DNA from 4 places in the Arthrobacter sp. StoSoilB13 genome. Region 4 is predicted to be linked to each of the others. Evidence: riboswitches for the same ligand, from Rfam matches in the RefSeq annotation. Region 4 holds a riboswitch; each other region holds the start of a gene.
What was found. A riboswitch is a leader RNA that binds a small molecule or an ion and turns the genes downstream of it on or off. The one in region 4 is predicted to bind S-adenosylmethionine.
Positions count from the first base shown of each region.

Region 1: linked by a shared signal. The riboswitch ahead of LDP01_RS15355 (hypothetical protein) and the one ahead of LDP01_RS06425 (aminotransferase class V-fold PLP-dependent enzyme) in region 4 are both predicted to bind S-adenosylmethionine.
Region 2: linked by a shared signal. The riboswitch ahead of LDP01_RS11665 (DUF1737 domain-containing protein) and the one ahead of LDP01_RS06425 (aminotransferase class V-fold PLP-dependent enzyme) in region 4 are both predicted to bind S-adenosylmethionine.
Region 3: linked by a shared signal. The riboswitch ahead of metX (homoserine O-acetyltransferase MetX) and the one ahead of LDP01_RS06425 (aminotransferase class V-fold PLP-dependent enzyme) in region 4 are both predicted to bind S-adenosylmethionine.

Region 1 is NZ_AP024648.1:662,828-670,081, reverse strand. It holds gene LDP01_RS15365 (helix-turn-helix domain-containing protein) at 1-428, opposite strand, end outside; gene LDP01_RS15360 (sodium:solute symporter family protein) at 694-2,235, shown strand; SAM riboswitch class IV at 2,398-2,517, shown strand; gene LDP01_RS15355 (hypothetical protein) at 2,533-2,832, shown strand; gene LDP01_RS15350 (hypothetical protein) at 2,842-3,036, opposite strand; gene LDP01_RS15345 (VIT1/CCC1 transporter family protein) at 3,315-4,478, shown strand; gene LDP01_RS15340 (matrixin family metalloprotease) at 4,623-5,435, shown strand; gene LDP01_RS15335 (matrixin family metalloprotease) at 5,553-6,467, shown strand; gene LDP01_RS15330 (LOG family protein) at 6,484-7,254, opposite strand, start outside.
Region 2 is NZ_AP024647.1:2,476,901-2,484,154, reverse strand. It holds gene LDP01_RS11675 (O-succinylhomoserine sulfhydrylase) at 1-1,091, opposite strand, end outside; gene LDP01_RS11670 (rhodanese-like domain-containing protein) at 1,092-1,502, opposite strand; gene LDP01_RS11665 (DUF1737 domain-containing protein) at 1,499-1,765, opposite strand; SAM riboswitch class IV at 1,780-1,891, opposite strand; gene LDP01_RS23430 (LLM class flavin-dependent oxidoreductase) at 2,091-2,825, shown strand; gene LDP01_RS23425 (LLM class oxidoreductase) at 2,797-3,387, shown strand; gene LDP01_RS11655 (aromatic amino acid ammonia-lyase) at 3,390-4,799, shown strand; gene LDP01_RS11650 (hypothetical protein) at 4,777-5,004, shown strand; gene LDP01_RS11645 (PLP-dependent cysteine synthase family protein) at 5,001-6,053, shown strand; gene LDP01_RS11640 (cupin domain-containing protein) at 6,251-6,823, opposite strand; gene LDP01_RS11635 (PAS domain-containing protein) at 6,816-7,220, opposite strand; gene LDP01_RS11630 (GMC oxidoreductase) at 7,217-7,254, opposite strand, start outside.
Region 3 is NZ_AP024648.1:1,163,984-1,171,237, forward strand. It holds partial or broken gene LDP01_RS17565 (class II fructose-bisphosphate aldolase) at 1-465, shown strand, start outside; gene LDP01_RS17570 (DeoR/GlpR family DNA-binding transcription regulator) at 489-1,280, shown strand; gene LDP01_RS17575 (histidine phosphatase family protein) at 1,306-1,962, opposite strand; gene LDP01_RS17580 (CPBP family intramembrane glutamic endopeptidase) at 2,075-2,914, shown strand; gene LDP01_RS17585 (VOC family protein) at 3,019-3,657, opposite strand; partial or broken gene LDP01_RS17590 (bifunctional o-acetylhomoserine/o-acetylserine sulfhydrylase) at 3,884-5,202, shown strand; SAM riboswitch class IV at 5,354-5,468, shown strand; gene metX (homoserine O-acetyltransferase MetX) at 5,483-6,604, shown strand; gene LDP01_RS17600 (hypothetical protein) at 6,611-7,012, opposite strand; gene LDP01_RS17605 (winged helix DNA-binding domain-containing protein) at 7,056-7,254, opposite strand, start outside.
Region 4 is NZ_AP024647.1:1,356,271-1,363,524, reverse strand. It holds gene LDP01_RS06435 (metal-dependent transcriptional regulator) at 1-431, opposite strand, end outside; gene LDP01_RS06430 (class I SAM-dependent methyltransferase) at 441-1,262, opposite strand; partial or broken gene LDP01_RS06425 (aminotransferase class V-fold PLP-dependent enzyme) at 1,366-2,776, opposite strand; SAM riboswitch class IV at 2,808-2,921, opposite strand; gene hisN (histidinol-phosphatase) at 3,103-3,915, opposite strand; gene rsgA (ribosome small subunit-dependent GTPase A) at 3,970-5,085, opposite strand; gene aroA (3-phosphoshikimate 1-carboxyvinyltransferase) at 5,088-6,473, opposite strand; gene LDP01_RS06405 (DoxX family membrane protein) at 6,480-6,995, opposite strand; gene LDP01_RS06400 (sigma-70 family RNA polymerase sigma factor) at 7,189-7,254, shown strand, end outside.

The sequences.
Region 1 (7,254 bases), on a different replicon from region 4:
CGTCCCTTCACCACATGAAGGACGTCAACGTCGCAGTCCACGGCGTAGAGCTCGTTCTCACCACGGCCCCGTGGCTCGATGGTGGCCTGAAGGATCTGCAGGCGCCGCTCCGAACGGGCCGTTAACAAACGCTCCACAATGCCCTGGCCACCCAGCGAAATCCGGGGACCGTCGTCGCGCCTGGTCAGATGCGTTTCAGGAGCGGCAAACAGGTCTCCTACCGACACGGACAGGACCTGGCAAAGGGTTACAAGTGAAGCGACCGACGGTGACGTCAGATCCCTCTCGACACGGCTGAGGAAGCCCTTGGTCAAACCAGTTGCGTCCGCCACTTGCTCAATGGTGAGGCGCTGTGCCTGGCGGGCTGCGCGGATTCTGGAACCAATGGCAACGGGAACGTTGCTTGGTTCAACGGGGAGAGCCTTCATTCACGAACCTTTCAGGCCTGTCATTCGGCCCTGTCATTGCAGCAATAGTAGCGGGACCAGGGGCCGCTGGAGCCCTCAACAGCCCGAGGATGACCAAAGCCCCTTGACTGTTACTCCCATCACAACATATCCTCATAGGCAACAAGTGTTGTCTGTGAGGCACAACACGATCCCCAATCTCCCATCACCAGCACGGAGACTTCGACGCTTCCCAGGCGTATCGTCGAAAACCCAACCTCCGTGCACCAGCTCCAAGGAGCCACTCATGGACTCATCGTTCATAAACATCGCCATTGTGGTGGTGTACCTGCTTGCCATGCTTGCATTCGGCTGGTGGGGCAAGTCCCGCACCAAGAACAACAGCGACTTCCTGGTGGCCGGCCGCCGCCTTGGACCTTTCCTTTACACGGGCACCATGGCCGCAGTTGTCCTCGGTGGCGCATCCACCGTCGGCGGTGTCGGCCTGGGCTACAAGTTCGGCATCTCAGGTATGTGGCTGGTAGTCGCAATCGGCGCCGGCGTCCTCCTCCTGAGCCTGCTCTTCGCCGGCACCATCCAGCGCCTGAAGATCTACACGGTCTCCCAAATGCTGAGCCTTCGCTACGGCAGCAAGGCCACGCAGACCTCCGGAATCGTCATGCTGGCCTACACCCTCATGCTTTGTGCCACATCCACCGGCGCCTACGCCACCATCTTCGTGGTCCTCTTCGACTGGGAACGCTGGATGGCGATCGCCGTCGGCGGTGCAATTGTGCTTGTTTACTCGACCATCGGTGGCATGTGGTCCATCACCTTGGCCGACCAGGTCCAGTTCATCATCAAGACCGTGGGCATCTTCTTCCTGATGCTCCCGTTCGTCATGAACGCGGCCGGAGGACTGGACGGCATCCGTGAGCGCGTCGAGGCGAGCTTCTTCCAGATCGACGGAATCGGCGTCCAGACGATCATCACCTACTTCGTCGTGTACACACTCGGACTCCTGATCGGCCAGGACATCTGGCAGCGCGTCTTCACGGCCAAGACTCCCAAGGTTGCACGCTGGGGTGGAGCGACCGCCGGCGTTTACTGCATCCTCTACGGTGTGGCCGGTGCCTTGATCGGCCTGGCCGCCCGGGTGGCGCTCCCCAACATTGATGTCGCCAACCTCGGCAAGGACGTGGTCTACGCCGAGGTGGCAACCCACATCCTGCCCATCGGCATCGGCGGCCTGGTCATGGCCGCAGCTGTTGCAGCCATGATGTCCACCGCTTCAGGTGCCCTGATTGCCGCCGCCACGGTGGCCCGCGCAGATGTTGTTCCGTTCGTGGCCAGCTGGTTCGGCAAGACCATCAACACGGACGACACCGAAAACCCCGAGCACGACGTCAAAGCCAACCGTTACTGGGTTCTTGGCCTGGGCATCGTCGCGGTGTTGATCTCCATGGCCGCGCAGGACGTGGTTGTTGCCCTCACCATTGCTTACGACATCCTTGTGGGCGGCCTCCTCGTCGCGATTCTTGGCGGCCTGGTGTGGAAGCGCGGCACTGGTATCGCTGCTGCATGGTCCATGGCAGTGGGCTCGGTATTGACGTTGGCCTTGTTGATTCTGTTCGCCACTGGAGTCATTCCAAGCGTCGACGGCGTCTACGCCAACGAGCCCATCTACTACGGCCTCGCGGCCTCGTTCGTCGCCTACGTGGTGATTTCCCTCCTCACGCCGCCCACCGAACCCGAAGTCCGGGCCGCTTGGGAAAAGCGCGTGGCCGGAGCGGTATCTGACGAATTGCCCTTGGAAGCCCACCCCGTCAGCAGCCACAACGCCAGCTAACGGCCCAGGGCCGCAAGGCATCAGGTAAGAACTGAACTGAGCAATGGTCGACGGCGGCGCCGCCCCTTCCCGGGGCAGCGCCGCCGTTGCGCTGTGCGGGGGCGAGCGGATCCGAGGGCCACACTTCTCCCGGACAGCACTCCTCCAGTACAGTGGTCCCAGCTTCAAGAGAGGTGGCGCCAAGCTCCGACTGGCCACACACCAACCCCATGTTCACGGGTGGTTCGGATGAGGAAGCGGCCCGCCCCGGACCAGAGACAACCGAGCGGGCAAGAGCACTCCCCAAAGGAGCAGTCCTTGCCGTACCAAGGCGTTACCACCCCAAGCCAAAGCAGCCCCACCAAAACCGAAGCGCCCACTGTTCCGGTGATTCCCGGCGTCGACCTTGTCCTTGGGACGGTGACCCTGTTCCTGAACGGTGGGCTGGCCCGGTTCCGGCACCCCGAAGCGCGCCTGTTGGCGCATGCCCTTGCCCAGGCTGTGCGTCCATCGCGGTGGTGTGAATCGTCGAGGACGTTGACGGTGACTGTTGCAGCGCTCGGGCGTCCGGCGGGACTGGAGCGGCATTTCACCTTCGGTGAAGATGGCCCTGCCTAAGAAACGGTCCTAGAATTCCTCGTCTTCTTCCCCGCGGAATTCTTCGGTTTCATCCAGGGGGACAACCCGCTCGTCGTCATCCGGGACGTCGATTTCCTCCACCCAGGGTTCGTCGACTTCCTGGTCATCGCTGTAGTCGTAGGCGGGATCCGACTCGATGGTCTCCCGTTCGGGGTGGTTGGCGTGCGGTTCGGTGGTGTCCATGCTGCAACCTCCGTCTGGTGGGCTGGCAAGCAGCCTGCTGACCGAGTGCGGGGAGGGCCCCCGCCCCTGTCCTTCCATCTGAGCACTGTGCCTGAAGAGGGTCAAGGCAACGGCCCACATGGACCCAGGGAAAGGCTCCAGGCAGAGGATTGCAGCTTCGAAAATTAAGGCATGCCGAACATTCCAACTAAGGAATACCGGCCAAAAATCCGCGCCGATAAGCGGTACAGTGGGCGTGCAATGGGGCCGCAACTACCCCACCCAGCACAGGAGAAAAAGTGCAGAAGCACCAGGAATCCCACGGTTCGTCGAGCCCCGCTCCGGACCCCGCCCCCGGATCCGGAACACCGTCCCAACCAGCCCGGCCCACACCGGCGGACATCAGGCGCTGGCGTCAATACCTGGCCGACGAGCGTGCCGAAGCCGCCGTCTACCGGGAACTCGCCCAGCGTCGTGACGGCGAAGAACGGCAGATCCTGCTCGCCCTGGCCGAGGCCGAGAGACGGCACGAGGCACACTGGCTCAAGCTCTTGGGAGAACACGCCGGAATGCCGAAGGGAGCTTCCACCCGCAGCCAGCTGCTGGGCTTCCTGGCCCGGCACTTTGGTTCCGTGTTCGTCCTCGCGTTGGCGCAGCGCGCGGAAGGCCGCTCCCCCTACGGAGCCGAACCTGCCGCGACTCCAGCCATGGTTGCCGACGAACAAATCCACGAAGAAGTTGTCAGGGGCCTTGCCACCCGTGGCCGCAACAGGCTCTCCGGTACCTTCCGTGCTGCTGTTTTTGGCGCCAACGATGGCCTGGTGAGCAACCTTTCACTGGTTATGGGTATGGCAGCAACCGGCGTTCCCAGCCCGGTGGTCCTCATGAGTGGCGTGGCCGGTTTGCTGGCCGGCGCCCTGTCCATGGGTGCTGGCGAGTACGTTTCGGTCCGCTCGCAGCGGGAGTTGCTCAGCGCCACGCTGCCCACGCAGGCAACCCTCACAGCCGCCCCTTCTTTGGACATCGAGCACAACGAGCTTGTGCTGGTGTACTTGGCCCGCGGCATGACCCGTGAGGCAGCCGAGCACCGTGCCGCCGAACGCATGGGACTCTTCAGCTGCGACTGCGATCCCAGCCTCTCCTTGCAACCGGAGAAGGAGCAACCCGCTGACAACCACGAAACCGTGGGGTCTGCCTGGGGCGCTGCGATGTCCAGCTTCTGCTTCTTCGCCTCGGGTGCGATCGTGCCCATCCTTCCGTTTATTTTCGGCATGACGGGTATGGCGGCACTGATAGTAGCCGGTGTACTGGTGGGGATCGCGCTCCTGGCGACCGGCGCCGTCGTCGGGCTGTTGTCCGGGACCTCACCGCTGAGCCGTGGCTTCCGGCAGCTGGCGATCGGCCTGGGCGCCGCGGCCGCCACCTACGGGCTTGGCCTCGCGTTCGGAACGATGATCGTCTAGGCGGTAATGTTGGTTCGTCCTCCGCGCGGCCCCGCGTGACCGGGGCGTAGGGAATGGAGAACCGTGGATTCGGAGCAGCCGCCATTGCGCGCGCCAAAACACCGTCGTGCGGGCACAACCCTCCGAATTCTTCGCGGCGTCCTCATGGCCGGTGTCGCCGCGGTGGTGGCCGTCCTTGTCAGCGGTTTGCTCCACGGCGATCCGCGGATCATCGGGCTGTTTCCTGGCGTGGCCCTGCCCAATTCGCCCAAAAGCGAGCCGATCCAACAGACCCCGGCACGCGCCCTGGACGCGCCGCCTCCAGGAATCGACGAGGCCGACGCCCCGCTCGCATCGCCGCCGCCCCCAGCCAACGCCAGCGATTCATATAAGTTCCTGGCAACCAACGACGACGGCACTCCGGTTGGGTACTCGCCGTGCCGTCCCCTGCACTACGTGGTGAACGACGCCACCGCGCCTGAGGGTACGGATTCACTGCTTGCCACCGCAATCGCCAATATTTCCGCGGCGTCCGGAATCCAGTTCGTCAACGATGGCAGCACCGATGAGTTGCCCACCACTAAACGGGAACCCTACCAACCGTCCAAATATGGTGACCGGTGGGCACCCTTGCTCATTTCCTGGACAACGCCCGAGACCGCTCCTGCGCTGGCTGAGAGCGTCATCGGCACGGGCGGCAGCACCATGTACTCACTCAACAATGGTCCCAAGAGCTACATCACGGGAAGCCTGGAACTCGATACCCCGCAAGTGACGGAGCTTCTTGCCGAGGAGGGCGGTTCGGACTACGTGCTGGCGGTCATGCAGCACGAACTAGGGCACGTCATGGGCTTGGATCATGTTGATGATCCGGTTCAGCTGATGTATCCGGAGATCGGCGCCCCTGACGGGTTGGCTGCCGGCGACCTGAACGGCCTTCACCTCCTGGCCTCGGCTCCTTGCCGCAAGGACATCTGAAGCAGCGCAGCTTCCCAGGAATCGCCATGGACTCGCGGTCCCATGGGTTCTATCCTGACGGAAGCGGCCGACGGCGGCGCCCCACCGTCCGATTGGGCCGTCCCGTGAGGGGGTTCGATGGAACCTTATGGGTCGCCAGAGTGGCCAGACCCCTATCCCCCGCCGCCTTACCACCCGGAAGCCAAGCCGCCGCCCAGGCCTCCCATCAAGCACAGCAGCATCGCGGCCATCATGTTCCTGTTCGGCATCCTTGGTTTGGTCTGCGCCGGCGCCTACTTCAGCGGCGAACTTCAAAGGTTCTGGTCCGATTCCACAACGCAAAGCCAGGCGCCGCGGCCCGGGCTGGTTCCCTTTGGCCAGCGTCAGGATCCACTGCCCGGATTTGAGGAAGCCGACGCTCCCTTGGGCACGCCGGCGCCGTTGCAACGGACCAGCACTTCCTACAAATTCCTGGCCGTCAAGGAAGACGGCACTCCCCTTGCCTACTCCCCTTGCAGGCCGATCCACTACGTCGTGAACTCAAACCTGGCCCCCACGAGCTGGTATTCCATGGTGGAGGAAGCCGTTCGGCAGGCCAGCCTCGCCTCCGGGCTGCAGTTCATTTATGACGGTCCGACGTCCGAAATCCCCAGCACCAACAGGGCCGGGTACCAGCCCACCACATACGGGGACCGCTGGGCGCCGGTGCTCATTGCCTGGACCACACCGGAGCAGGTGCCGCGGCTAACCGGACAAACGGTGGGCTTGGGCGGAAGTTCCTCCATCGGCCTGAGCAACGGCTATAAGGCCTACGTGACCGGGTCGGTGTCGTTGGATGCACCGCAGTTTGCCGGGATCATGGACACACCCCAGGGCAAGGAAGTGGGCACGGCCGTGATCATGCACGAACTCGGACACGTTCTTGGCTTGGACCATGTGGATGACCCCCGCCAGCTGATGTACGACCAAGCCTCGTGGGTTCGCGAGTACGCTGCCGGGGACAAGACCGGCCTTGCCCAACTCGGCTCAGGCCCCTGCAGCAAGGACTTCTAGCTGCAGCAAGGATTTTCTAGCCCGCGGCCACGACCGCGAGCGCGTCCTCCACCGTGTCCACCAGGAAGATTCTGTTCGCCATGGGCCGCCCGGCCGCGAGGCTTCGCAGCATTGGCCAGGCCGGGTAGGTCCGTTCCCAATGATCGCGGCCCACCAGGACCATGGGAGTGATGGTTTCGGGGGCACCGTAATAGTTTTCGCATGCGTCCTGGAAGATCTCCTGCACGGTTCCGGCGGAACCGGGCAGGAACACGATTCCGCCGTTGCAAAGCTCCAGGAGGATCGCTTCGCGGATCGCGTTGGCGAAGTACTTGGCGATGTGGGTGGCGAAAAGGTTGGGTGGCTCGTGGCCGTAGAACCAGGTGGGTATGCCCAGCGTCGCTGTGCCTTCCGGGTAACGTTCGACGACGGCGGCTGCTTGCCGCGCCCAAGCCGTCACCGAGGGCCTGAACCCCGGTATGGAAGCGAGCGTGTGCAGCGCTGTGGTGGAATCGGCGTCGGGCAGTCCGCTGAGGTAGGCGCCCATGTTGGCTGCTTCCATGGCGCCAGGGCCACCGCCGGTAGCTACTGTGAAGCCCGCTTGCGCGAGCAAGCGCCCCAGCCGCGCGGCGTCGGCGAATTCCTTGGTTCCGCGTTGCGCTGCGTGTCCGCCCATGACGCCCACGAGTTTGGTGCCTGCCAGGTCCCCGTCTTGCAGCAGCTCGTCCAGGGCGTCGCCGATCGCGTGGTCGTGCAGGGCCGCGGCGAGCGTTGCGTCAAGGCTTGCCCGCTTTCCCGGAAGGATGCT
Region 2 (7,254 bases), 1.1 Mb from region 4:
ATGGCCCGGTGGGTGGTGGTGGCCGGGTGCGTGATGAGGGACTTGGAGTCGCCCAGGTTGTTGGAGATGTCGATGACGCGCAGACCGTCCAGCAATGCAAACGCGGCATCCTTGGCCGAACGCCCGGAGGAGGGCAGCAACTCGAAGGTCAGCACGGTACCGCCGGCCTTCATTTGCTTGGCCGCCAGCTCGTACTGAGGGTGCGATTTCAGCAAGGGGTACTTGACCCAGCTGATGGCAGGCTGCTGCTCGAGCCATTCCGCGATTTTCAAAGCAGAAGCCGAGCTGTGGTTCACCCTCAGGCCGATCGTCTCCAGGCCCTTGGTCAACACCCAGGCATTGAAGGCGGAGAGTGAAGGTCCGGTGTGCCGCATCAACTGCTTGACCGGGCCGTCGATGAATTCCTTGGTGCCCAGGATTGCGCCGCCGAGGACACGCCCTTGGCCATCGATGTGCTTGGTTCCGGAGTACACAATGACGTCCGCGCCCAGGTCACCGCAACGCTGGAGCAAGGGAGTGGCAAAGACGTTGTCGACGACGACGGTCGCTCCCGCAGCATGCGCCAGCTCGCTGACGGCGGCGACGTCCACGATTTCCTGCATGGGGTTCGAGGGCGACTCGAAGAACACGGCAGTGGTCGGTTCGGAGAGGGCAGCCCGCCACTGGTCGAGGTCGGGACCGTCGACAAACACGGTCTCTACGCCCCAGCGCGGCAGGATCTCGTTGAGGATCACGAAGCACGAGCCGAACAGGGAACGGGCGGCAACCACGCGATCACCGGCAGCCAGGAGGGCACCCAAGGCGGTGAACACCGCGGACATGCCGGACGCCGTCGCGAAGCATGCCTCGGTTCCTTCGAGCAACCGCAACCGTTCCTGGAACGTGGCCACGGACGGGTTGCCGTAGCGGGAGTAAACGAAGCGTTCGTCCTCGCCGGTGAAGGCGCGTTCGGCGGCGGCAGCGGATTCGTAGACGAAGCCGGAGTTCAGGAAAACGGGTTCGGACGTCTCCTGGAAGTTGGTACGGTCAAGGCCGCCGCGTACTGCCTGGGTGTCAGGGCTCCAGCTGGCGGCATCGGGATTGAAAGTCACTTAGTCGTTCCCCAGGTTGGTTGGCAGGCCGCGGTTCTTCCAGCCGTTGATGGTCCGTTCGCCGTAACGGTCAGGGTCACCTTCGAAGCCCTCAAGCACGTTGTAGGCGGTGAACCCGGCCTGCGTCGCGGCGATGGCGGCCGAGATGGAGCGCTGGCCTGAGCGGCAGATGAAAACGAGTTCCACGCCCTCACCCTCGGGTGCCTGCTGCTGCAGGTCCTCGATGAAGCGGGAGTTGGGAATGCCACCGGCGAGGTTCCACTGAATGAACAAGGGATCATTCTCTGTGGCTTTGGTGTCCGGGATGCCGATGTGGGCCCACTCGGCCTCGGTGCGGACGTCTACCAGGATTGCGCCTTCTTCAAGCTTGGCCCACGCGTCCTGCGGGGTCAGGTCACCTGCGTAACTCATGCGTGTCCCTCGAATGCTTCTTCGTCGTCGTCGTTCTCCAACTGGTCAACAGCATTCGCGACGGCGGCGTCTGCGTTGGCGATGGCAGCGGGCAGGACGACCGCCTGCGCCACGATGACATCCGTGCCATTGAACGTGGCTGCCGGGCTGCCGTGGAGCACGTAGCCGTCGGCGAGGGCCGTGGTGATCCGCTCGCAGAATTCACGGGTATCCGGACCTGTAATCAGGCGGTAGGAGAGTTTTTCTTCAGTGGGTTCAGGCATTGGCTGGTGCTCCTCAGTCACGCTTGCAGTTCGAAGTGTCGATACGCCGAGTAGTCACCTGAGGCACCCCGCCGGAGAGAGGGTTGCCGACCAGCAAGTCAGGGCTTGGCGCTGGTGCTCATTACTCAAGAAAAACGTAACATCCCGCGGCGGCGGCCCGCACTTGCAAGCGGTTACGCGGTCGTCATGTTGCGTAACCGGCCGGTGCTGGAGTAGCAGCCCAAATGTGACGCCCCGGGAGCATAATTGACGCAGTACGACCCCCTGTAACTTCGCAAGAAATCAGGTCGCGGTGAACGGACAAGGCAGCTCTACACTCAAGCCCATGCTGCATTTTGGATGGTTCGTGGGGCACGGTTTTGGTGTCCAGGGATGGGGAACTCCCGGCTACAGCCTGGGCTACGACTGGAAGAAGCCTGCCCTGTATCAAGACGCCGTCCGCGCGTTTGAGCAATCCGGCCTTGACCTCTTCATCATCGAGGACTCCCTTACTGTTCCCGATACCTATGGCGGCACTGCCGAGGTCTCGCTGGCACACGCCTCCTTTGCGCCCAAACATGATCCCTTGGCCCTGGTGCCGTACCTCCTGTCCGCAACCGAGCACCTTGGAATCGTCCCGACGGTCAGCGCATCGTTCTATCCGCCTTTCACTGCGGCCCGCCTCCTGGCCACGCTGCAGCACTTCTCCGAGGGGCAGTTGGGATGGAACGTCGTAACCTCCGGCAGTGACCTCGCCGCGCAGAATTACGGTTTGGACCAGCAGATTGAACACGACCTTCGGTATGAGAAGGCGGAGGAATTCGTCGACGTCGTCCGGAGGCTTTGGCGGAGCTGGGAACCGGACGCCATCCTTGAGGACGTTGAGGCCGGCGTATTCGCCGACCACACCAAAGTGCACCCCATTAACCACCAGGGTGACTTCTTCAAGGTCCGCGGTCCCCTCAACACCGCACCTCTGCCGGAGGAGCCCGTACTGGTGCAGGCCCGGCGCTTCTCCCCGCGGCAAAGCGTTCGCGGGTGGGCATGCAGACGTGGCGATCGCCTTGGCCCGTGGCGTTGACGGCATGAAGGCCTACCGGGATTCCATCCGTGCCGAGGCTGCCAAGGCGGGCAGGAACCCCGACGACGTCAAGGTACTTTTCGTGCTGAAGCCCACCGTCGTAGGTTCATCGGCCGAGGCCGGGGAGTTGCGTGCCCAGCGCCGGGAGCTTACCCAGCGTGATATCGACAGCCAGCTCAATTCGATCTCCTACCTGTCCGTGATCGACTTCAAGCAATTCGACCTTGATGCGCCGTTGCCCGAATTGAGCACCAACAGCAACCAAGGCACCTTGGAGCACTTCGCCAAGGCGGCGCCTCCGGGGTCTACCCTGCGCCAGATCCTTCAGGCACGCAGCGGTGGCGCCGGCGATTCGATCATCGGCACGGTTGGTGAAATCGCGGACTATCTCGAGGGGACCGGCGAGGCTGTGGGTGGCGACGGCTTCCTCTTCTCCGGCTTCGTGGACCCCGTCACCGTACACGGCGTCTTGGACAAGCTCACTCCCGAACTGCGCCGCCGTGGCCTGTTGAGGAAGAGTTACGGCGACGGTGGCTTCCGCCAGAATCTTCTGGACTTCTGACGATGTCCTCCGAGCCCCGGACCCTCTTGATCGGCACATCGCCGGTGGACCCTGAGCGCGTAGCGCAGGCTGCCTTGGATCCGGCGTTTCACGTGAAACTCAACCATGATGCGTTGTCTTTGATCGGCCGCTCACGCGAAGTGCTGGAGCGCGCTGCGACCTCAGGGCAGAGAATCTACGGCCTGAACACCCTCCTCGGATCCGGACGGGATACGGCCGTGGAGGAGAAATCGGTTCTTGCCTATCAAATCCAAGTAGTCAGATACCACAACAGCGGCGTGGGCGCGCATCTGGACCGGCCCTCCGCCCGCGCTGTGATCCTCGCCCGGCTCATCGGCTTCAGCCGCGGCGGCTCCGGCGTGCGGCCGGAGACAGCCCGGTTCTATGCGGAACTGCTCAACCGTGGGGTTCTTCCCGCCATCCCGCGCGAAGGCTCAGTCGGCTCCTCGGACCTCACCCAGCTGGCCGCCGTCGCCGCCGTCGCCATCGGTGAAGGTGAAGCGATCGACGCGAACGGCACCCTGGTACCCGGGGCGAAAGCGCTCGCCGACGCCGGTCTTCAGCCGCTGCGGCTCGCGCCCGGTGAGGCCCTGGCCCTGGTCAGCGCAAACGCCTACTCGGTGGGGGCCGGCACCCTCGCCTTGGTGCGCCTGCAACAGCTGGCGGAACTCGCCGACGTCGCGCTTTCCCTCTCGCTTGAAGCCATTGCAAGGTACGACGGCGGCGGGAACCTCAGCCCGTTTTCGCCGGCTATCCAAGCGGGCAAGGCGGTGGACGGACAGAAGGACTCGGCGGCCGCCGTCCGTTACCTTTTGCGCGGCGGATGGTTGGAGGACGTTCGTCCCGAAGTCTCGGTCCAGGACGCTTTGTCATTCCGATCTGCGCCCCAGACGCATGGCGCTTTTCGCTCCCTGGTTTCACAACTCGGCGCTGCGTTGAGCGTGGAGCTCAACGGGCGTGGCGACAACCCCCTGGTTGATATTGAAAGCGGGCAAATGGTGTCCGGAGGGAACTTCCAACCGATGCAGCTGGCTCTTTCCTTTGAGGGCCTGCGGCTTGCGTTGGCGCACGTGGGGATCTCCAGCGAGCGGCGCATCGCCAAACTGTATCCGCCACAACGGGTGATCCGGGCCAGGCATCTGGAGGCTGCCGCCAGGCACCTGGAGGGGTCGTCGTCGAATGCGGTTTCCGGGTCCGGACCGGCCGCAGGGCTTGTGCAGGAGGAGTTGCCCGGGCTGCTCTGGTACTCCGCAGCAGGACTGCTGTCCGAACTGAAGTTCCTGGCAGCGCCGGCGACGCTCGGGGCACCCACACTCTCGGCCGACGTCGAGGACCACTCCACTTTGGCGCCGCTGGCGTTGCAGCAACTTGAAAGGTCCTTGGAGGCCCTTGGAGAAATTGCTTGCTATTGAGGCTCTGACGGCGTCGTATCTGTTGTTCGAAGCGGGGGCCGCCCAACCGCTTGGGAAGGGGGCCGGCGCCGTCGCGGGCCGGCTGGCTGATGTGCTGGCAGATCGGCCGTCCGCTCCGGACCTGGTGGAGCGCGCCCGACGTGAATTGCGTGACGTGGTGGCGCTGGAATTGCCGCCTATGGCTCAAAGGGAGGGGACCACGTGAGTACCGCAATCAGGAAACAGGGCGCACATGCGGCGGAAGGGCTGCCGGATGGCCTGGATGCCTCCGTCCTGGATAAAGTGGGCAACACTCCGCTGGTCAAATTGGAAGCCCTGGGCCGTGGATTGGGCAGCACCATCCACATCAAGCTTGAGTCCGAGAACCCGGGCGGATCCATAAAGGACCGTACAGCGCTGAGCATGGTCCGGGCGGCCGAGCGCTCAGGAGACTTACAGCCGGGCGCAACCATTGTGGAGAGCACGTCCGGTAATACCGGGATCGGGCTGGCGCTCATTGGGCGCCTGACTGGGCACCCCGTGGTGGTGGTTACGGGCGACACCATCTCCCAGGAGAAGCTGGCCGCGCTCCACAGCTATGGTGCGCGCGTGGTGCTGACAGACTGGGGCGCGCCCTCCGAATCGCCGGAGAACGCCCGCGCTGTGGCAGCGCGGATCACGGCCGAAACGCCCGGTGCGTGGCGGCCCATGCAATTCGACAACCCTGCCAATCCTGCCGCGCACTACCAAACTACCGGGCCCGAGATTTGGGAGCAGACCCACGGCCTGGTGACGCATTTCGTGGCCGGCATCGGAACCGGCGGGACCATTAGCGGCAACGGCCGGTTCCTGAAAGAGAAGGTTGCAGCATCGCGGCCGGGCGGGCATGTTGAAGTGATAGGCGCAGACCCCTACGGCTCCGCCTACAGTGGTGGCCATCCCGGGGAGATCCTGGTGGACGGCGTGGGTAACTCCTGGCCACAGGCTGAATGGCCCAAGGCCTTTGACCGCTCCATTGTTGACCGTTTCCTGCGCATCCCCAACGACGAGGTCTACTCCACGGTGCATCGCCTCCTTGACGAAGAAGGGCTGGCGCTGGGTCCATCGTCCGGACTCGCGGTGGCTGCTGCCCTGCGCGTGGCCCGCGCCGCACCCCACGGCTCGGTGGTTGTTGCCATAGCGCCCGACGCCGGAACGAACTACCTCAGCAAGGCCTTCAACCCGGTGTGGCTGGCAGAGAACGGCATCCACCTGGCCCGCGACGCCACCGAATAGCTTGCTCTCTCACTTCCAACGGCTTTTGGGCGGATCTTCTCTCACTTCCAGCGGCTTTTGGGCGGATGTTCTCTCACTTCCAGCGGTCTTTGGGCGGTTCTTCTCTCACTTCCAGCGGCTTTTGGGCGGATGTTCTCTCACTTCACGCCCCGCTGGAGGGTGCACCCGCCTCTTACGGGCGCACCCTTCAGCGGCGGTTAGCCGGCCGCGAGCCTCCTGATCAACTCCGACTGACCAGGGAACTGCGCCACGAGTGCCTCCACATCTTCGCTCGTGGGCTTCGCGGAATCGCTCGGTTCATAGCCGGGGGACAGGCTGCAGCTCACCAGGACAAACCCGTCCCCAGCCAACTCAGCCCCGAACCACGTGGAATGCGGCGCCGCGCCATGCAGAATCTCACCAGCCTCCGGATCCGGACCGAAGACCGTTGATGAGTACCCCTCTGTCTGCGAAAAAACGTGCAGCCGGATGGGTGTGCCCAGATGGAAGAACCACAGCTCGTCCTGCTTCAAAGTGTGCAGCTGGAGGACTTCGCCCGCCTGCAACAAATACCAGTTGGAGCTGTACAGCGGATGGTCACTGCCAAAGCGAGGTGGCAATGCCCGCCCGGCGATTAGCTCGTCGCTCACCATTGCCGGCGCGAACCAGCCGCCAACGCCCGACGGCGTCATGTCCAACCGCTTGATCCACTCCTTCGCGTCGGGGCTGGCCGCGTCCGGGCTGGCGAAGTGGATGCCTGGGCTCCCGCCTGCCAGATCCACGTCAGTCATTTGGGGGATCCGCGAGTGAGAAACAGACAGTGATCCCGATGATGGCCCCGGTGTCCAGCGACCGGAGGAGCCCCTTCTGGGTCACGATGTCCACGTTCACCGTCCCGCCATCCTTCAACGGAACCTCGATGACTTCGTGGAAATTGAGCAGGGGTTTTCCGCTGGCCATCACCTCCTTGTCATGGGCAACATGGGCTGCCCGCGAGTCCTGATGCCCAATCAACTGGTTCTTGGTCATCCCCACGAGGTCGGCGAAGTTTTGGTTCACCCACAGGAAAACGGAATTCGCGTCCTTGACCACCCAATAGACGCCATCCTGCCTGTCCAGGACGTCGGCAACTGTCATCGGCGGCAAGGTGGGCAGGACTGCCGGGTCCAGGGCCGGAACCGCGGTCACAGCGCAACTCCCGTGCCGCCGTCGGCCTCCAACC
Region 3 (7,254 bases), on a different replicon from region 4:
ACGAGCGGGGAGTTTACGTGGAGGCCGAACTCGGCAAAGTGGGAGGCAAGGACGGCGCCCATGCACCTGGTGTCCGGACCGACCCCGCGGAGGCGCAGGCGTTTGTTGAAGCAACGGGTGTAGATGCGCTCGCCGTCGCCGTTGGCTCCTCCCACGCCATGACCGAACGCAGCGCCGCATTGGACCTGCACCTAATCACGCGGCTGAAGTCTGCTGTCGGAAAACCACTGGTCCTGCACGGCTCTTCAGGCGTCACAGACGACATGCTCGTAGCCGCAATCGGCGCAGGTATGACTAAGATCAACGTATCCACACATTTGAACGGGTTCTTCACCCGTGCCGTCCGTGAGTACCTCGATGCCAACCCTGCAGTGGTGGATTCCCGGAAGTACATCAAGGCCGGGCCGGGACGCACTGGCGCTGGAATCCGCACGTATGCTCACGCTGTTCGCCAAAGCGAAATAGCCAGACCCCGCGAAAGGCTCGTCATGACCCGCACCGATCGGCTGACCGCCATCCTTGACCTCCTGGCCGAATCCGGCCATGTGGAAGTCGAGGACATCGTGACGCGGCTTGGCGTGTCACCGGCCACGGCACGCCGGGACCTGGACAGCCTTGCGAAACAACGCCTGCTGAGCCGTACCCGCGGTGGCGCCACCACCGGATCCGTAGCGTACGATCTCCCGGGCCGCTATAACCGTGACGACCACGCCCTGGCCAAGCAGGAGATCGCCCAGGCGGCATCGGCCCTGATCCGCCCCGGAGCCGTGATCGGCTTGAGCGGGGGAACCACCAACACGGCGCTGGCGCAGCTGTTGTCCACCCGTGAGGACCTCAACGCACCGTCCAACAGGCCAACCCTCACGGTGGTGACCAACGCGATCAACATTGCCTCGCAGCTCGCCGTTCGTCCGAACATCAAGATCATGGTTACCGGGGGCATCCTGAATCCGCGCTCCTACGAGCTCGTGGGGCCATACACCGACGTGATCATGCAGAAGGTTGCCCTGGACATTGCGTTCATCGGGGTCAACGGTGTTGACCCGGACCTCGGCCCCACGATCACCGATGAAGGCGAAGCAATGGTGAACACCGTCATGGCGCGCCGGGCCACCGAATCCTACGTGGTGGCTGACTCCTCGAAAGTAGGCCGCCGCTCCTTTGCGGCCATGGCCGGGTATGACTTCCGGCACCTCATCACGGACGCCGGGATCAGCGCTGAAGATAAGGCCGCGTTTGAAGCCAAGGGCACGGAAGTTATCGTCGCACCTGCCAACTAACCGGTCCTGCAACCAACCGTTCCCGCTAGAAACGCATTCTCGGCGCGTGAAGCACTGAATCGTCAACATCCCTTGGCACCCACTGGCTGAACGGTTTGTCCAGGCTGTACTGTCCGTCGTCGGTCCTTACCAACGTTCGGAGTTCGGCATTGTCCGGGTTGTTCAGCGATTCGAAATACTCAACAGTCCAGTGGAACCAGCGCATGCAGAACAGCCTCATGGTCAGTCCGTGGGTGACCATGAGGGTATTTGGGGCATACGTCGGCTTTTCCCAATGGCGGTAAAGGGTCTCCATGAATGAGGACACGCGGTCGTAGACGTCCGAGCCTGACTCGCCTTCACGGAACCTGTAGAAGAAGTGGCCGTAAAGGTTGCGCAACTCTTTCTGGTCCTCGATTTCCCCGGCAATCTGAAAATTGGCCCAGTCCTGCTCACGCAGCCTCGGTTCTTCGATGACGCGCTCGATCAGCGGTCCCAGGTCCAACGCCTCAAGAGTCTGGTATGCCCGCAAATAGGGGGACACATAAACGCAGACCTGCTCGCCGTCGAGCTTCTGCCGGAGGGCCTCACCAGCTATCCTCGCCTGTTCAATTCCACGTTTGGTCAGCGGAATGCGGTAGTCCGGCACACGGTTGTAGATTGACGTGTCGGCATTGGCGGCGGACTGGCCGTGCCGGATCATGAAGATTCTCCCTGGGGCACTCATCCCACCAAGCATAGGGTCTGCCTACGGATGGAGCGGGAACGTGCACAGTTCACGGCAAAGTGGCAGGAACTGCAGGCAAGATAGGTACATGCTCCTTGCTTCCCGCCGCCGCCTGCGCGCCGAAGTACTCATCGTACTGGGCCTGTCTTTGGGCCAATCAGCTGTGTATTCCGTGGTGCAGCTCCTGGACAAGATGACGCGGGCGCCGCTGTCCGAGGCAACCTCCACTCTTAACAGGTCCCAAAGCACCCGCGAGTACTTCGACCTCACGTATCAACTACTGGACATTGTCTTCGCTTTGGTGCCGGTGGTCCTAGTGTTCTATTTCCTGTCATCGCATGCCCAGGGTGGGCGGGAAGGCGCAAGTGGCCTTGCCCGGCTGGGGTTCAACTTCGCACGCCCCGGCAAGGACCTTTTACACGGATTGGGACTCGCAGCAGTCATTGGCATCCCGTCACTTGGCTTGTACGCGGCCGGCCGTGCCCTGGGAATCACCACCGCCATTGTGCCCAGCGGCCTGGAGGCTTACTGGTGGACAGTGCCTGTGTTGATTCTCTCCGCGATTCGCCACGCGATCGTTGAGGAAGTGATCGTCGTGGGATACCTCATGGACCGTTTCGGAAAATTCGGTTGGAGCACGCCGCTGGCCATTGTCGTGAGCGCGGCCCTTCGCGGCAGCTACCACTTGTATCAAGGCTTCGGGCCGTTCATCGGCAACTTCGCCATGGGCTTGGTCTTCGCCTGGATCTATACCAAGACGAAGCGGGTGATGCCTTTGGTCATTGCGCATGCGCTGCTGGACATCGTCGCGTTCGTTGGCTTCAGCCTCTTCGGCAAGGCGATAGGGCCTGGGCTAGACAGCCTTGAAGGCAGGGGACCCTTAACCAGGGCACCGTTAAAGAGAAATTCGGCCGCCATCGGTGGGTGACGTCGTTGGCACCCGCTGATGGCGGCCGAAGCTTGACCGGACACACTGGACCTGTGACCCAACATGCTGGACTGGAGGGGACCAGGCCCCAGGGAAGGTGTGCGTCAGATAGTGACGGCGCCGGATGCGGTTTCGAAAGTGACGGACATGATGCCAGGCGTACCGTGCGGGGCCATCCACTGGACAGCGACGTCCTCAAGCGGCTTCTCTACGGGCTCGCCCAGCCATTCGGTAACGCGTTCCGCCGAGCCTGCAATGGTGAGGCTGGACATCTTGACGTCACTCTCATAGACCTTGGACGGGTGCAGTGAGGGATCGCCCTCCCACTTGAGCAGGTAAGGCACCTGGGGATCGGCGATCAAGCCGAGAATGCCGATCTGCTGCCATACGAGTTCGCGGCCATCCGGGAACTTGCGGTTGCCCGGAACTGCGGACCGGCCGAGGCGTTCCTCGAAGGGGGCGAGGTCGTCAACGGCGACGCACCAGCCCATCCAACCGCCGCCAGCCGCCGAGCGTGCGCGGACTGCCTGGCCAAAGGGTGCCTTGTCGGAAGCAGGGTGGTCCAGGACCTCTACGACTTCCAGGTATTTGTTATCCGCCAAGGGAATGATCATGTTCCGGGTACCGAAGCGCGGGTGCACTCCGCCCCGGACTGCGTCCACTCCCAGAGCTGCGGAAATTCGTTCGGTGGTGGCCAAAAGGCCATCTCGTTCACAAGCGTAAGAGACGTGATCCATGCGCATGGCTTCATCTTGGCACTTTGTGATCGGGGTCTCAGCTAAGGGAAGCCTTACTAACATGGGATGTTATTGTGCGCCGTCGGAACGCTTCACGCCGGGTCGCGTAAAGACTGAAAAATACTGCCTTCGTCACAAAGCTGTCCAAGTACCCGGGCGCTTCCTAGACTGGCCCCAGCCCACGCCTACAGCGATCAACGGCAAACCCGCGCGCCACGAAGAGGAGAACCCAATGTCCCAAGGATGGTCTTTCGAAACCCGCCAGATCCACGCAGGGCAGGAGCCTGACTCTGCCACGGGAGCGCGGTCGCTTCCGATCTACCAGACCACGTCCTTCGTTTTCCCGAGCGCAGAGAGCGCAGCCAACCGCTTTGCACTGGCCGAGCTCGCCCCGATCTACACGCGTATCGGCAACCCAACACAAGATGCCGTGGAGCAGCGGATCGCCAGCCTCGAAGGCGGGCTGGGCGCGTTGCTCCTTAGCTCAGGGCAGGCCGCGGAAACCTTCGCTATCCTGAACATTGCCGAGGCCGGAGACCATGTCGTCGCGAGCCCCAGCCTCTACGGTGGCACTTACAACCTGCTGGCGCACACTCTGAAGAAGTTCGGCATCTCCGTGACGTTCGTGCAGGATCCGGACAACCTGGACCAGTGGCGGGACGCCGTGCAGCCCAACACCAAGCTGTTCTTCGGCGAGGTTGTGTCCAATCCGCGCCAGGACGTGCTGGACATCGAGGGTGTTTCACGCGCCGCGCACGAGGCTGGCGTGCCGCTCATCGTGGATAACACGCTCTCAACCCCCTACCTCATCCGTCCCATCGAGTGGGGTGCGGACATCGTGGTGCACTCGGCTACCAAGTATCTGGGCGGCCACGGCGCGGCGATCGCCGGCGTGATCGTGGACTCCGGAAACTTTGATTTCGGCAAGGACCCGGAGCGCTTCCCCGGATTCAATACTCCGGACCCCAGCTACAACGGACTCGTTTACGCCCGGGACCTTGGCAAGGATGGCGCGCTCGGAGCCAACCTCTCCTACATTCTCAAGGCGCGCGTGCAGTTGCTGCGCGATCTGGGTTCGGCGGTTTCCCCGTTCAACGCCTTCCTCATCGCCCAGGGGCCCTGGAAACCCTGAGCCTGCGCGTCGAGCGTCACGTCTCGAACGCCACCAAAGTGGCTGAATGGCTGGAAGCCCATGACGACGTCGAATCGGTTGCCTTTGCGGGCCTGCCGTCCAGCCCTTGGTACGACCGCGGCCGTAAGTACGGGCCAAGGGGTACCGGTGCAGTGGTGGCATTCAACATCAAGGGTGGCGTCGAGGCCGGCAAGCGATTCGTGGACGGCCTGGAGTTGCACTCCCATGTTGCCAACATCGGTGACGTCCGCTCGCTGGTTATCCACCCGGCGTCGACTACCCACAGCCAGCTCACGGTCGAACAGCAGCTGGTTGCGGGCGTGAATCCAGGCCTTGTCCGCCTCTCCGTGGGAATAGAGCACGTGGACGACATTATTGCTGATCTTGAGGCCGGTTTCCGGGCTGCCAAAGGCGCTTAATCGCGCTGCTGGGGGAGCGGCCGCCCGCCGTCGAAAATTCGCCGGGCGGCCCTTCGCGGTGCGTGTTCCTGAACGAAGCGGCGCCAAACCGTCACACAGCTGTCACATTCTTCGCCAAGACAGCGGTATTTTTCCTAGACTCTACGTATTAGGTCATGAGTGCCAGCGACAGCCCCGGCTTGCTGGCCGGCAACCCTCCTCCGCGGTGGGGTGCCCCGGGTGAAGACCTGGCCTGTCGCACGCAAGGCGGCAGGCAAGCGCGAGGTTAGGTGTCAAAGGAATGACCATTACTGCTACAGCACCCCCCAAACCGGGCAAAGAAGACGGGACGGTCAAGTACGCCGGCGTAGGTTCACTGGAACTTGAAGCCGGCGGTTTTCTCCCGGATGTTGTGCTTGCCTACGAAACCTGGGGGCAGTTGAATGCGGATGCGTCCAACGCAGTCCTGGTTCAGCACGCACTGACGGGCAGCACGCATGTGGCCCGCGGTGCTACTGATGAGGAAGGCTGGTGGGAGCAACTCGTTGGTCCCGGCGCGACGATCGACACCAACCGGTTCTTCGTTATCTCCATCAACATTGTCGGCGGCTGTTACGGCAGCACGGGCCCATCGTCAGAGGCGCCGGACGGACGGCCCTGGGGATCCCGCTTCCCACTGATCACCTTGCGCGACAGCACGGTGGCTGAAGCCCGGCTCGCGGATGCCTTGGGGATCAAGGCATGGCACGCAGTCCTTGGCGGTTCCATGGGTGGGGCGCGGGCACTTGAGTGGGCGGTCACCTTCCCTGAGCGTGTTCAGCGGTGCGCGGTTATTTCTGTGGGCGCCTACAGCACAGCCGAGCAAATTGCTTTCGCCCAGTCGCAGACGCTCGCCATCCGCCAGGACCCGAACTTCAACAACGGCGATTACTACGGTGGACCAACTCCTGAGGCAGGCCTTGCCCTGGCCCGACGGATAGCGCACATCACGTACCGGTCAGCGCTGGAGCTTGATGTCCGCTTCGGCCGGGAAGCCCAGCACCAGGAGACGCCCCTGGCCGCTGCGGTCCTGGGGGAGCGTGGCCGCTACCAAGTGGAAAGCTACCTCGACCACCAAGGCACCAAGCTGGTGCGCCGGTTCGATGCGAACAGTTACATCGCCATCACCGAGGCGCTGATGTCCCACGACATCAGACGGGGCCGGGGCACCTTGAAGGAAGCCTTGGCTGCCGCCACTGCTGAATTCTTTGTGGCAGCCGTCGATTCCGACCGCCTCTATTTTCCGGCCCAGTCAGTGGAACTGGCGCAAAACCTGCCAGGCAATGTGCCCGTCCACGTGATCGAGGCCCCCATCGGCCACGATGGCTTCCTGACCGAAATCGGCCAACTATCGAAGCAGCTTCGCGAGGCCTTCTTCGCCTAAGCCGGCTCAGCCGTTCATGATGTCGCCGCGCTGCTTCATGTAATCCTCCATGGCAATTTCGCCGTTGCTGAACTTGAGGTCCAGTTCGGCCAGCTTGCGCGCGCGGAAGCCTTGCTGCTCAGAGCCGCGGTGGCTCGGAAACGTAGGTGAAGAAGCGTTCGACGCCGGTCCTGGCGGCGGTGGGGCATCGGCAGGGCGGATGGTGGTGGGCTGCGTGGGATAGCCCGGATAATTCGGCTGCGGGTAACCCGGTCCCGGAAGATTCTGCGGGGGATAGCCGGGGCCCGGATAATTCGGGCCCGGGAAATTGCGGTCCTGGAGCCGCCGCGCCCGGGACTTGTTGTACATGCGTATCCCCATGGGAATCAGCCACGAGCAGACGATGATCCAGAAGATCAGATTGTTCACGGTGCAGGCCTCCTAGGTCTTAACCCAGCTTAGTCCCGCAGTTTCACACCAGCTTTGTCTCCATGCCCAGGAACCTCCCGTAGCGTTCCACTTCTGCCTCCAAAGCTTGTTGTTCGGCTGTTGTGAGTGGCCTGTTCATTCTGATGTCGAGTTCGCAGATCCCACCCGAGAAGCTGTGGCGCCACCATCCGGTCAACCTGCCATCGAGCAACACCACGTGAATTGGAGCATCGCCCTCGGGG
Region 4 (7,254 bases):
AGCTCCACGGATCCGTCAGCCGAGGGAATGGGGTCACCGTGAGGATCCCGCAGGGGGTGGCCAAGCTTGGCGGCCATGCGCTCGATGAACGTATCGGACACCGCGTGTTCCAACATCTCAGCTTCATCGTGGACTTCATCCCAGCTGTAACCGAGTTCGTCCACGAGGTATGTCTCAATGAGGCGGTGGCGCCGGACCATGGACAGCGCCAGCCGCATGCCCTCCGGAGTCAGCCTGATGGCGCTGTAGGGTTGGTGGTCCACCAAGCCCTGGTCCTTGAGCTTGCGGACCATTTCAGACACCGAGGAATTGGCAACGCCAAGCCGCAGGGCAAGCTGCGAGGACGTAATTGGTTTGTCCTGCCACTCCGTATAGGAGTAGATGACCTTGACGTAGTCCTCGATAGAGGAGGAGGGCGTACTGGTCTTCACACACCAAGCCTACCGTGGCGGGGCGCCGTGGATCTTGCGGGCCCGCCAGGTAGTCGTCACGTACGGCAATCCCAGTCGTTGTCCAGGGGCATGGCCGAGATGATCGTAGAGGTACCACGCCAGGTTGCCCATGACCTTTGCGCGGGTGGCTTCATTGGCGCGGAGGTAGTAGCTGCGCGATTTCGTGAGCTCCATGATGTCCTCCGGAGACACGGCGTCCTCCCAGCTGGTGAGATGGCTCTCCAAGTCCGTGAATTCCGGTCCGATAACTGGCCGGAAGCCGGGCTTGTGCACATCTCCGGCGTGCATGATGCGTGATAGCCGATGGACCCAGGGCACAGAGGTGTCCAGTTGGTTCCATACCAGGCCAAGAACTCCGTGGGGGCGAAGGATGCGGGCGATCTCCGTGCTGGCCTTGAGCGGGTCACACCAGTGCCAGGCCTGGGCAACGCTGACGACGTCGAATGCTGAGTCCGTCAACCCTGTTGCCTCGGCCGTACCCTCCAACGCCTGAACGCCGGGATAGGACTTTCGAAGTTGCTCCAGCATGTCTGTGGAAGGATCGACGGCGGCCACCTGCAGGCCGCGTTCCACGAGCAGTGCCGTGAATTTTCCTGTGCCTGCACCAATATCCGCGGCGGACTTCGCTCCAGGAGGAAGAAGCCAAACCACTGAGTCTGTGGGATAGCCGGGCCGAACGCGATCGTAGTGTTCGCCGCCGTCCTGGAAGCTCTGGCCCAGTTCGTGGCGGCGCGTGGCATGCAGCTTGGGACCACCTGGCCTGCCAGCGCTGCCGGAAACACTTCCGCCGGAAACACTACGGGAAGGCACGGCCACGCACAGACTCCTTTACCGCGAACGCCGGTTACCCTACGAATTTACCGCACAGTACGTGTACATCAGCAACCGTGCTGTTCCAGTCAATCGTGCTGTGTCAGTCAATAGTGCAGGGTGCAGCCCCTGCGGTGCCGGGCGTGTTTGGTGCCCACTCCGGGTAGCTGCGGTGGTCGTTGGCCGGCACCCAGCGGCCTTCGTCCACTACATAGTCCCAGCCGAGACCCGTGCGCTTGAGTTCCTCGATACCAGCCAGCAGCCGTGTGGCATCCTCCAGGCGGGAGCCCACGCCGAAGCTGGCTCGCAGTGAGCCGGACGGCAGGCCCAGCCGCTTGAGGAGGGGATGGGCGCAGAAGCGGCCGTCACGAAGTCCTACACCGTGTTCGGCGGCGAGGTATGCGGCGACCAGTCCGGCGTCGAATCCTTCCACCGAGAAATTAACCACGCCGATGGTGTCCTCGGAGTCGCTGAAGATCCGGTGGACCGTCACGCCGTCGATTGCTTCAAGTCCCTGTACGAGGTAGGAGCGGATTCCAGCTTCATGGGCATGCCAGGCATCCTGATCCAAGCCGGCGAGCACCTGCGTCGCCCGGGCCAATGTTGCCGCACCGAGGACGTTGGGGGAGCCGCCCTCGTGGCGGGCGGGACCTGAGGGCCCAGCTGACCGAGTCCAGGCGCGCCTCACGAACAGCGCCTCCGCCGGCAAGGTGGGGAGTACCGGCGTCGAGCCAGTCGGGACGGCCCACAACGACTCCGGCGCCGAACGGAGCGTAGAGCTTATGGCCGGAGAACACGATGTAGTCGACGTCTGTGGCGGCGATGTTGATGCGGCGGTGGGGGGCAAGCTGCGCGGCGTCCACCACAATCCTGGCACCGTATTCGTGTGCAAGTGCTGCGAGTTCGGCGATCGGCAGGATTTCACCGGTCACGTTCGAGGCACCGGTGACCGCCAGCAGAGATACGCCGCCTTGGCTGAGTTCCTCGCGGAGCTTGGCCAAGGTAGCGGTCAGTGTCGAAGCAGCTACGACACTGCGGTGAGGGACGCCCTGCCAGGGAAGAAGATTGGCATGGTGCTCGATGTCCAGGTAAAGGACCTCGCCAGTTGGCTTACCGTCGAGTTGCGGGAGGCAGCCCGCCAACAGGTTCAGCGAGTCCGTGGTGTTCCGGGTGAAGATGACGGAATCATCCGGACGGCCGCCAACGAATTCACGGACGATGTCGCGGGAGTTCTCGTAGACCGAGGTGCTGATCTGGGAAGCGTAGCCCGCGCCGCGGTGGACACTGGCGTAGTAGGGGAGGATCTCGTTGAGATACGCAGAAACGATGGTCAACGCGGGAGCGGATGCTCCGTAGTCGAGGTTGGCGTAGCGGACATGGCCACCCTGGATCAGGGGAGCTTGCAGCTCCGCGCCTGTGACGGCGGCCAGGGGCCTGCCCGCAGCGGCTTCGTGCGCTGCTTCTTCGACCGCAAGGGACGGCAGAACGGTGGAGTTGAACGTAGCAGTGCTCATGGGACCTCACTCAAGAGGGACCCCCTATGGGGATCCGCGCTTGCCGTATCCGTTCCGGACCGGCCAGGTCGTCACCCGGGGCACCCCACCGCGAATGGAGGGTTGCCGGCCAGCAAACCGGGGTTTAGCGCTGGCACTCGTGACCTGTAAAGAGGTTAGGCCACGCATCTGGCCTGCTCCAAAGTCGATTCGCTTTGTTAAGCAGATTGTTACGACGTGTCCGGAAACCGGGTTTTGGGCGAAGAAAAGACGGCGGATGCCCCGAAAAGGAGGCTTCCGCCGTCGAAAATTCTATGCACAGCCGGTTGGCTTGTTGGTCCGCCGGGTCAGAGGAGGTCATCCAGGGCAGGGTTTAGCCGCTTGAGGACCTCCGAGTGGAGGATGGAGTTGGTGGCCAGGGCGTTGCCGCCGAAGGGGCCGTCCTCGCCTTCCAATGAGGTGAAGCGGCCGCCGGCTTCCGTCACGATGGGAACCAGTGCTGCCATGTCGTAAAGATTCAGCTCTGGCTCGCAGGCGATGTCAACAGCCCCCTCGGCTACCAGGCAATAGGACCAGAAGTCGCCATAGGCGCGCGTGCGCCAGATGTCTTCCGTCAACCCCAGGAACTCGTCCAGATTGCCGCGCTCCTTCCAACCGGAGAGGCTGGAATATGACATTGAAGCATCGGCCAACCGCGAAACGTTGGACACCCTGAGCCGGGTGGCTGATGCCAGGGAGCGGCCCATGTAGGCGCCCATGTCCTTTGCTGCCCACCAACGCTTGCCCAGCGCGGGGGCGCTGACAACTCCAACGACGGGCTCGCCTTCGTCAACGAGCGCGATCAGGGTAGCCCACACGGGAACGCCCCGAACAAAGTTCTTGGTGCCGTCGATGGGGTCGATGATCCAACGCCGGGAGCCGTGGCCGCTGCTGCCGAACTCCTCGCCGAGGACGGCGTCACGGGGGCGCGAGCGTGACAATTGGCCGCGGATGGCTTCTTCCGCAGCCTTGTCGGCATCCGTCACGGGCGTGAGGTCAGGCTTGGTCTCGACCTGCAGATCCAAGGCCTTGAAGCGGTCCATGGTTTGGGCGTCCACGGAATCCGCCAGCACGTGGGCCAGTCGCAGGTCGTCGTTGTAGCTGGAAACGGGTTGGGTCATGCCACCAAACTATCGTGAAACGTTCCCTGCAGTTGGATCGCCTTGCGCCGACACTTAGTTGACCGTACCCAATTCCTTGGTCTCTTTCGCTTCCAAACGCGGGTCCGCGCCCAGCAGCCGCCGGAGCGAAGACAAACGGGCCACTCCGGAAGGACCCGCGTGTCCCTCGTTCACCCAGGCATCAAGTCCGCAATTGATGGCGCCGGCATCGTGCTTGCAACCGCGTTCACAAGCTTCTGTGCCCGGTTCCAGGTCGGGGAAGGAATGCAGGATGCGGTCGGGGTCCACGTGCGCCAGTCCGAAGGAGCGGATACCGGGGGTATCGATGATCCAGCTACCCGGTGGGGCGTCTGCCAGCTTCAGGGCCAACGCCGAAGACGACGTGTGCCGGCCCCGCCCGGTGACGGCGTTGACACCACCGGTAGCCCGTTCGGCTCCAGTCAGGGCATTGACCATGGTGGACTTGCCGACGCCCGAATGGCCCAGCATGACAGTGACTTTTCCATCAAGGTGGGCCCGCAATTCGGCAACGGCGCGGCTGTCCAGCCTCGCGGACAGTCCGTCGTCGGAGCGGGCGTCAATACCGGACGCTTCATCATCTGCCGTACGGCTGATGATGATCGGAAAGTCCAGGCTGAGATAGTTCGATAACAGCTCCGCAGGATCCTTGACATCTGCTTTGGTGACAAGCAGCAGCGGCTCGATCCCGGCGTCGTAGGCTGCAACCAAAGCACGGTCAATAAAGCCCGTCCGGGGCTCCGGATTGGCTGCGGCGACCACCACCACAAGTTGGTCTGCATTGGCCACCACCACTCTTTCGATGGGGTCGGTATCATCAGCGCTGCGCCGCAGCAGCGTCTTGCGCTCCTCTATGCGGACCAGCCGCGCGAGGGTATCCGGCTCTCCCGATACATCCCCCACCAAGGCGACGAAATCGCCGGGGACGACGGGGTTTCGTCGCAGTTCACGCGCGCGTGCAGCGATGATAATACGTTCATCGGAGGAGTCTTCTCCAACGATGGCGGTGTAGCGCCCGCGGTCCACCGTGATGATCCGGCCAATGACCGCGTCGTCATGACTGGGGCGGTCTTTGGTGCGGGGCCTTGATCCTTTTTTGTTCGGACGTATCCGGACGTCGGATTCGTCCCAGGAGCGTGCGTCGCGGCCCATGGTCAGTTGCTGGCCTCACTGGTGACGGTTTCGTCCTCGCCCGTGCCCTGCTGCAGCATGGCCTCCCACATCTGCGGAAATTCGGGCATCGTCTTGGAGGTGGTAGCAATATCCTCCACCTGGACGCCCTCAACGGCGAGCCCCAAAATAGCGCCGGCCGTAGCCATGCGGTGGTCGGCGTAGCTGTGTACGACGCCGGGGTGCAGCGTGGCCGGGCGGATGATCAGGCCGTCAGCTGTTTCTTCTGCGTCTCCGCCGAGCCGATTGATTTCAGCGGCCAGCGCGGCGAGCCGATCGGTTTCATGGCCACGGAGGTGCGCGATGCCGGTCAGCCGTGAAGGGCCTGTGGCCAGTGCGCACAGCGCAGCGACCGTGGGCGCGAGCTCACTGGTTTCGTCGAAGTCGGCGCCTTTGATTTCCGGGCCGCCCTTAACCGTGAGAGTGCCGTTTTCGAGTGTCACCGTGGCACCCATCTCAACCAGGATGGACCGCCAAAGATCACCCACCTGGGTGGTCTGGGTGGGCCAGTTGGAGATCCGGACGGTTCCGCGGGTTGCCAGGGCTGCGGCAAGGAACGGGCCGGCGTTGGAAAGGTCCTGTTCGATCCGCTGGTCGAAGGCGTGGATGGGGCCAGGTGCGACCCGCCAGTGGTTGGGTACCGAATCGTCCACCTTGACGCCCACTCCGCGAAGGACGGAAACGGTCATATTGATGTGGTCCAGGCTGGGGACAGGCTTGCCAACGTGTTCCAGGTGCAGGCCTTCGGTGAATCTGGCGCCTACAAGCAGCAAGGCCGAAACGAACTGGGACGATGCGCTGGCATCGATCACCAGGTGGCCGCCCCGAACCTCGCCAGTGCCATCCACAGAGAAGGGAAGGGCCGACGGCGTCCTTCCGCCTTCGGTGGCGACAGGAACTCCGAGGGCGAGCAGCGCTTCGATGATTGTTCCCATGGGCCGCTTACGGGCATGGGGATCGCCGTCGAACGTGGTTGGACCATTGCGTAGCGCAGCTAAAGGTGGAACGAACCGCATAACCGTACCGGCAAGGCCGCAATCGATGGCAGTCTCCGCACCCGAAGCCGAAGGATCCATGGGAGTGATCTCAAGGTCCGGTCCATAATCACCGTCGCCGGGTACCTCGGTGACGGTGGCACCCAGTTGCCTGAGCGCCTGAATCATAAGGACGGAATCGCGGGAGTGAAGGGGGGCCCGCAGGCGGGAAGGGCCGTCGGCCAATGCTGCGAGGACCAGGAAACGGTTGGTGAGCGATTTTGAGCCCGGCACCGTCACTGTGGCATCCACTGGCCTGGTGGCGTAGGGAGCTGCCCAGAGGGGCAGGGTGTCGACGGAGTTTGAACCCGTGTTTGCTGCGGTGGTACCTGTCATGCTTCCTTATGCTCCAACTGCGTTGTCTACGGCCTTGCGTACTGCTTTGTCTGCCCGCTTGAGCTGCTTGCCCGTGACCTTCCTGGCGTCGGCGGCCAGGTGCTCGGCCCGCCATGCAAGGCTGGGGCGGCCTTCAGTATCGACAGAGGCCAGCAAAACCCCGCCCGTCAGGGAAATGTTCTTCAGGAGTTGGGCCCGTCGTGCGCTGCGGCCGTCCTTGGTGCTGATGTCGGCTGAGCGCCACTCCACATAGGAGTTCAGCGCGGACGTCAACGCCAGAACCGTTGCCGCGAAGCGGGAGAATTTGCCAAGTCCAAGCAGTGCGCCGGCCCCCAGCTGCGCGCCACCGATGACCCGGGCCAGGACCTTCTCGTCGGTTGGGAAGGGCAACGACTCCGCGGCGCGGCGCAGGACCGGTGACAGTTGCCTGGCAGTGTCGTCCGCGTTCTTGAGCTTGTCCAGACCTGCGATGACGAAGCTGGACGCGAGCATCGGCCGGGCGAGAAAACGGATAACAGACATGTCTTGCCTCCTGGATGGCTTGTCACGATGGTTCATGACGTTATTCACTAAGTGCTGTGTTCAAGGGGTGCAGTCTGCTCTAGTCTTGCATCTTTGCGGAATATTTACCCAGCTGCTGCCGTTGTGAACAACAAGCACGGTGAAGGCCGGGCCGCGGCATGGTGTTGCCGCTTCGCTGAACGGAGTTGGTTTTTTGACCTTGGTTAAGGACCGCGTGGGTCTGCTGGAGGCTGGCTATCCTGCACAGCGGGATTCCCGG